3 regions of the Comamonas sp. NyZ500 genome follow, and region 1 is predicted to be linked to each of the others. Evidence: predicted binding sites of a transcription regulator. Region 1 holds the regulator's gene; each other region holds the start of a gene.
The links. The regulator sigma-54, encoded in region 1, starts transcription at its own class of promoters, with help from an activator protein. The targets are predictions, from matches to a motif close to TGGCANGNAANCTGCTTT.

Region 1 (2,263 bases):
ATCTGGGCGAACATTTCAGAATGTGATGACCCCCACGCTCCCTCACTTTGTGTGGTCGCTGTCCCCGGAAGGGGCCCTGACCGGCTGCGCCGGGGTTTGCCCTGGGGCGGCCCGGCGGCAAGTCCATAGCACTGCGCGCGTTTGCGATGATTGTCTGGGAGCCGCGCCTCGATGAAGCCAGGTCTCTCGCTACGCGTTTCGCAGCATTTATCGCTTACGCCGCAGCTGCAGCAATCCATTCAGCTGCTGCAGCTCTCCACCCTGGAGCTGGCGCAGGAAGTCGAGCAGATGCTGGTCGACAACCCTTTTCTGGAACGTGCGGGCGATGAGGCAGAAACTGCGGGGGATGCTCCTGTAGATGTAGCTGCTAGCGCCAGTGAATACAGCACTTCAGATGGTATTCATGCTGAAAGAGATGCATCGCAAGCGCAACAAGCTACTGAAACGGTAGCGGAGACATCAAACCCCGAAACCCCGGAAACGCTGAACTGGGAGGCCGACGGCATGGACGGCCAGGACGGGGAATGGGGCGGCGAATCCAGCAGCGAGTGGGATACGCCCTCGGCCAGCAGCTCCACGCGCAACCGCGACGGCGATGACGAAACCGATGCCATCGATCTGGCGCGCGAGCACCAGAGCCTGACCGACTTTCTGCACCGTCAGGCGCTGAGCCTGCATCTTGGTGCGGCGGACATGGCTGCACTGCGCTTTCTCATCGAGTCGCTCAGCGACGACGGCTATCTCGAGGATTCCCTGCAGGAGTTGGCGCAGAGCCTGGCTGGCGACGACTTGGAGGAGCGCGAGGAGCTGGAGCAGCACTTTGCCATTGCGCTGAAGCTGCTGCAAAGCCTGGAGCCCGTGGGTGTGGGCGCGCGCGATCTGGCCGAGTGCCTGCAGCTGCAGCTGCGCGATCTGATCCGCACGGCCGAGGACGAGGGCACGACCGAGGCGCATATGAGCCGGCTGCTGCTGGCGCAGGCCATCTGTGCCCAGCCCATGGACCTGCTGGCGCGGCGCGATCTGCGCAAGCTCACCAGCCTGTGCGGTGCGCGAGAGGAGCAACTGCGCGAAGCCATGGCCCTGATCGCCAGGCTGGAGCCGCGTCCGGGGCGCCGCTTTGTCGACGTGGAACGCCATATCGTGGTGCCCGATGTCATCGTGCGCCCGGTGCGGTCCGGCTCGGGCCGGGTGGACTTCTCCGTGCAGCTCAACCCCGAGGTCATGCCGCGTCTGCGCGTGCACGACATCTATGCCGGCGTGCTGCGCCGCCACAAGAACAGCGACGGCCATGCGGCGCTGCAGCAGCAGCTGCAGGAGGCGCGCTGGTTCATCAAGAACATCCAGCAGCGCTTCGACACCATCTTGCGTGTTTCCGAAGCCATCGTGGAGCGGCAGAAGAACTTCTTTGTGCATGGCGAGCTGGCCATGCGCCCGCTGGTGCTGCGCGATATCGCCGACACCCTGGGCCTGCACGAGTCCACCATCAGCCGCGTGACCACGGCCAAGTACATGGCCACGCCCCAGGGCACTTTCGAGCTCAAGTATTTCTTCGGTTCGGGCCTGGGCACGGAAACCGGCGGCAGTGCTTCCAGCACGGCCGTGCGTGCGCTGATCAAGCAGTTTGTCGATGCCGAAGATGCCAGAAAGCCGCTGTCGGACGCCAAGCTGGCCGATATGCTCAAGGAGCAGGGCATCGAGTGCGCGCGCCGCACCGTTGCCAAATACCGCGAGCAGCTCAAGATACCGACGACCACGCTGCGCAAGGCGCTGTAGGGCACCGCAGAAACAAGAAAGCCGCTGATGCATCGCACAGCGGCTTTCTTGTTCTGCATTTAGGGCGGGAGCCTTGATAAGGCATTCCTCAAGCAAGGGGCAGCGAGCAAGAGCCGCCCTTGCGGCGATGCTGCCGTCCCCCTTGGGGGCGCCCGGCCAGGGGAAGGCGCGTAGCGCCTCAGGGGGTTATCAAGAAACCAACCACCAGATAAACCAGACCAGCACGCCGATCATCAGGCCGAACTTGAGGATCTTGTAGAAGGTCGGATTCCAGTCACGGAAGGCACGGCGGTACTTGCCCGCATAGAACGAGATCTTGAACAGCTTGCTGATCATGCCGCGCGGATCGCCCTCGTTGTTGGGCGAGCTGGCGGCGGCCACCACGTTCTTGCCCAGCCAGTGATTGAGCCACTGGGCAAAGCCATTGGTCATGGGGCGCTCCACATCGCAGAACAGCACGATGCGATTGCCTTCCGAGCGGTTCTCGGCC
Region 2 (2,263 bases), on a different contig from region 1:
GACGCGCATGCCGCTGACGGGGTCATTGCGCGAGAGCAGCACCACCTCCACATGCTGCTGTGCCTCGGTGTTGAAGGCCAGCAGCTTCTTGACCAGCGAGAAGGCAACGCCGGGCGCGGCAGGCACGTTCAGCCGCTCGCGCTGCAGGCGCAGATAGGTTGCCGGGTCGCTGTCCTCGAAGAGGCTGTTTTCCTCCTCGAAATCGAACAGGGCTCGCGAGGAGATGGCGACGACGAGCTTGTCGTTCAGGGTCATGGCCATGGCGGTACGGCTTTGAGCGGATGTGCAGACAAGCTTCGATGATACGCAGGCCGCCGCGCCCTCACCAGTTGGCTTCGCGCTCTGGCGTGGCACTGATATGGTGTATGGACAGATCGGCGCCGTCGAATTCCTGTTCCTGGCTCAGGCGCAGCCCCATGGTTTTCTTGAGCAGGCCGTAGACCAGCAGGCCGCCGAGCGCTGCCCAGGCCACGCCCATCAGCGTGCCTATGAGCTGGGCCAGCGGATGCACGCCGCCAAGCCCGCCCAGCGCTTGCGTGCCGAAGATGCCGGCTGCAATGCCGCCCCAGGCGCCGCACAGACCGTGCAGCGGCCACACGCCCAGCACATCGTCGATCTTCCATTTGTTCTGCGTCAGCGTGAACATGAAGACAAAGATGGCGCCGGCGGCAGCCCCCACGACCAGTGCCCCCAGAGGGTGCATCAGATCCGAGCCCGCGCAGACGGCGACCAGACCGGCCAGCGGGCCGTTGTGCACAAAGCCCGGGTCGTTTTTGCCCACCGCCAGGGCGGCCAGCGTGCCGCCCACCATGGCCATCAGCGAGTTCACGGCGACCAGACCGGAGATCTTGTCCAGACTCTGGGCACTCATCACATTGAAGCCGAACCAGCCCACGATCAGAATCCAGGCGCCCAGCGCCAGGAAGGGGATGCTGGAGGGCGGTGTGGCCGCAATCGCTCCGCCCTGGCGGTAGCGATTGCTGCGCGGGCCCAGCAGCAGCACGGCACCCAGAGCGATCCAGCCGCCCACGGCATGGACCACCACGCTGCCGGCAAAGTCGTGGAACTCGGCGCCGGTCAGCGCCTTGATCCAGGCCTGCACGCCGAAATGCTGGTTCCAGGCAATGCCCTCGAAGAAGGGGTAGATCAGGCCCACGATCATGGCCGTGGCGATCAGCTGGGGCCAGAACTTGGCGCGTTCGGCAATGCCGCCCGAGATGATGGCGGGAATGGCGGCGGCAAAGGTCAGCAGAAAGAAGAACTTGACCAGGCCATAGCCGTTGAGTGCCGTCAGCTGCTCGGCACCCACGAAAAAGTGCGTGCCGTAGGCCACGCCATAGCCGAGAGCGAAATAGACCACGGTGGAGACCGAGAAGTCGACCAGGATCTTGACCAGGGCATTGACCTGGTTCTTGCGGCGCACGGTGCCCAGTTCCAGGAAGGCGAAACCGGCGTGCATGGCCAGGACCATGACGGCGCCCATCAGAATGAACAGGGCATCCGCGCCCTGTTTTAGTGCTTGCATGAAAACGCTCCAGCTGAAATTTGCTATTTATTGGTGCGAAATTGCGGAAAAAAACCGCAATGCACTAAAAGAAAGCAAGAATTGCGCCAAGCTGGAGTGGGTGCTTCCCCACCGCCGGCCTATTTGACGAACTGGTTGAGCTGGATGATGGGCATGAGCACGGCCAGCACGATGAGCATGACCACCAGTCCCATGACGACGATGAGCAGCGGCTCGAGGATCGTGGCCAGGTGCATGGCACGGCGCTGGACCTCGGTGGACAGCTGGGTGGCGGCACGCTGCAGCATCAGCGGCAGCTGGCCCGTCTGCTCGCCCAGCCGGGCGAACATGGCGACCAGGCCCGGAAAGCGCTTCTTCTGAGCCAGGGCCGAGGCCAGTGGCGCGCCTTCGCGCACCAGCACCAGCGCATCCATGGCATCGGCGCGCAGCGCGCGGTTGTTGAGCGTCTCGGCCGCGGCCTGCAAGGCCTTGAGAATGGGCACGCCCGCTCCGGCGAGCATGGCCAGAGTGCCGGCAAAGCGCGCCGCGTTATAGCTGCGCGAGAGCCGGCCTATGAGCGGCAGACGCAGCCACTGGGCATCGAAGCGCTCGCGAAACGCCTCGTTCCTGAGCGCCAGCCGAAAGCCCACGGCAGCCAGCAGCAGCACGGCCAGCATGAACCAGCCGTAGTGGCGCACAAAGTCGCTGATGCCGAGCATGACCACGGTGAGAAACGGCAGCGCACGCTTGGTGCCGGCA
Region 3 (2,263 bases), 180 kb from region 1:
GCTCGGTTTGCAGGCTGTCATGCACATGCCAGCCCACTATCTTGTGCGAGTAGGCGTCGGTGACCAGGCTCAGGTAGACGAACTTGTCGGCCGTGGGCAGGTAGGTGATGTCGGCCACCCAGACCTGCTCGCTGGCCCTGGCGCACACCTGCTGATCGCCCGCCTTGAGCAAATTGGGATGACGATGAAACCGGTGATGGCTGTCTGTGGTCTTGTGATACGCCCGCCTTACGGGCACCAGCATCCGGGCGTTGCGCAGCACATCGAACAGCGCATCGCGCCCCAGACGCATACCCGCCTGCCCCAGGGGCTCGCGCAGCAGATGGTGCAACTTGCGCGTACCCAGCCTGGGCTGGCGAACCCGCCGATCGCGCACCATCTGCACCACCGCCTCGGCCCGGCTCTCACGCTGGGCGTGGCGCTGTTGACCCTGGTAGTACGCCTGTCGACTCAGCCCCATGCAACGGCAAGCCCTCGCCACGCTCAGCCCTTGGACGAGCCGCTGCGCGAGGACTTGCCCGAAGGCTTTTTTACGACGCGCACTCCATAGTCCTTCTTGAGAACATCCAGCATTGCTTCGAACAGCTGGGCCTTCTCGTTGGCCTCTTTGAGCTGCACTTGCAAGGCTTTGATCTGTTGCTCGGGCGTCAGTGCTGGGGGGGTCTTGTCAGGGGGCATGGCTGCACATGATGCACCACGTCCCCAACCTTGGCGACCGTGCTTGCGCAGCCACACCAGCACCGTCGATCGTCCCTGGATCCCGTAGCGCGCCTGTGCTTGCCTGTACGTCAATTCGCCTTTTTCCACCTGCTCGACCACTGCCAGCTTAAAAGCCAGCGTGTAATCCCTCTGGGTTCGCTTGGAGCCTGATTCCATGAGACCTGCCTTTTTCCTTCAAGAAAAGGTGTCAACCTCGGGCAGGACGGGTCACAGGCATCAAAAAAGCCACTCTTTCGAGTGGCTTTTTGCAAGGTGTTCAGTGAATGATGACTGGCTGCTGGGCCAGGCCCGTGTAGGTGTCGAGAATTTCCTCCACCTCCTCCTCGGTGGGGGCGTCCTGCTGCCAGGCAAGGATCTGCTTCTGGAACATTTCGGCCCAGGAGCCATCCAGATACACCTCCTTGCCCGAGCGCTTGTCCACGATTTCAAAGCCGTGGCGCGGCAGTTGGTGGGCTTGCTCGGTCTCGGCCTTGGCTTTGCCTGCCGGAACGTCTGCCTCCATATCGGGACGCAGATGGAGCACCGCAAAGGATTCAGAGTCGTAAAGCATTTGCATGGTGTTCCTCCTTTCACTTCCGTTATGAGCATGCCTGCCATGGATATGGCGACAGGGTGCCGCATTTCAAGGTGGAAATGCCTGCTCTTGGCACTTGGGCACAGTATTCCATGGATTTGACATGGTTGTGGGCAACCGGCTTTCCCGATCTGTAGTAGGCAAGTCCTTGAATGGCGCGACAGCGTTCAGCCCGAGCCGATGCAGGTTGCAGGCCTTGGCTGGGAGGTGAGTGAGCGCTTGGGGCGCGGTGCTCCCGGGGTTTACGCCAGGGGGGGCAGCATGGAGGCTATCGCGGCGCGGGCAGATATTTCTTGAGCTGCAGGTCGACAAAGTCGTCCTGTCCCTGAGTGAGCTTGATGCGCACGGGCAGGTATTGCATGGACGGAGCCAGCCAGACCGAGCCGCGCTGGTCGCTGCTGCTTTTGCCGGGCAGTTTGTCCAGGCGCAGCGCCATGACGCTGCCAAACGGCAGCTCCAGCGCCTCGCTGGCACCCACGCGGAACTGCCAGCGCACGGCCGAGCGTGCGCTGCTGGTGGTCAGCTCTATCAGCGTGCCTGGCGGATATTTCTCTGGGGCGGCGGCCATCAGGGCCGAGAGCTGCAGAAACACGCTGAGGCGGTCCTGCACTCCATCGCCGATGGCCGCATCGGTCTGGCCGCCGCTGTAGTGCGCCTTGCCACTGGCCACATCAAAGGCGGCGGACTGGGTTTTGCGCCCCTTGTCGCTGAAGTTGAGCGGTTGCAGGCCCTTGGGCGTGATCAACCCCTCGCTGGTCTGGGCGCGCTCGCCGAGCAAGAACATGCTAATCGACTGTCTGGCCTGGTAATACTGGCCGTCATGCTGCCATTGCAGCTGGGCGCCGGCCGAATATTGAAAACCCTTGACCTGACCCGAGGCATTGAACTCCAGTGTGGCGGAGTTGGGCAGGGTGACGGGCAGCACAGAGTCAGGTGGCAGCGGCGCGCCGCCTGCGGGCGTGACCTGGA

Region 2: the regulator sigma-54 is predicted to act here: its motif matches at 1,597-1,614, upstream of JAO85_RS09010 (ammonium transporter).
Region 3: the regulator sigma-54 is predicted to act here: its motif matches at 1,474-1,491, upstream of JAO85_RS06910 (DUF3567 domain-containing protein).

The regions. Positions count from the first base shown of each region.
Region 1 is NZ_JAEIJE010000003.1:438,577-440,839, reverse strand. It holds gene lptB (LPS export ABC transporter ATP-binding protein) at 1-26, shown strand, start outside; gene JAO85_RS07780 (RNA polymerase factor sigma-54) at 172-1,773, shown strand; gene JAO85_RS07775 (aspartyl/asparaginyl beta-hydroxylase domain-containing protein) at 1,963-2,263, opposite strand, start outside.
Region 2 is NZ_JAEIJE010000004.1:235,803-238,065, reverse strand. It holds gene JAO85_RS09015 (5'-nucleotidase) at 1-261, opposite strand, end outside; gene JAO85_RS09010 (ammonium transporter) at 323-1,525, opposite strand; gene gspF (type II secretion system inner membrane protein GspF) at 1,645-2,263, opposite strand, start outside.
Region 3 is NZ_JAEIJE010000003.1:258,208-260,470, reverse strand. It holds one part of gene JAO85_RS06915 (IS3 family transposase) at 1-519, opposite strand, end outside; one part of gene JAO85_RS06915 (IS3 family transposase) at 519-876, opposite strand; gene JAO85_RS06910 (DUF3567 domain-containing protein) at 977-1,276, opposite strand; gene JAO85_RS06905 (DUF3108 domain-containing protein) at 1,563-2,263, opposite strand, start outside.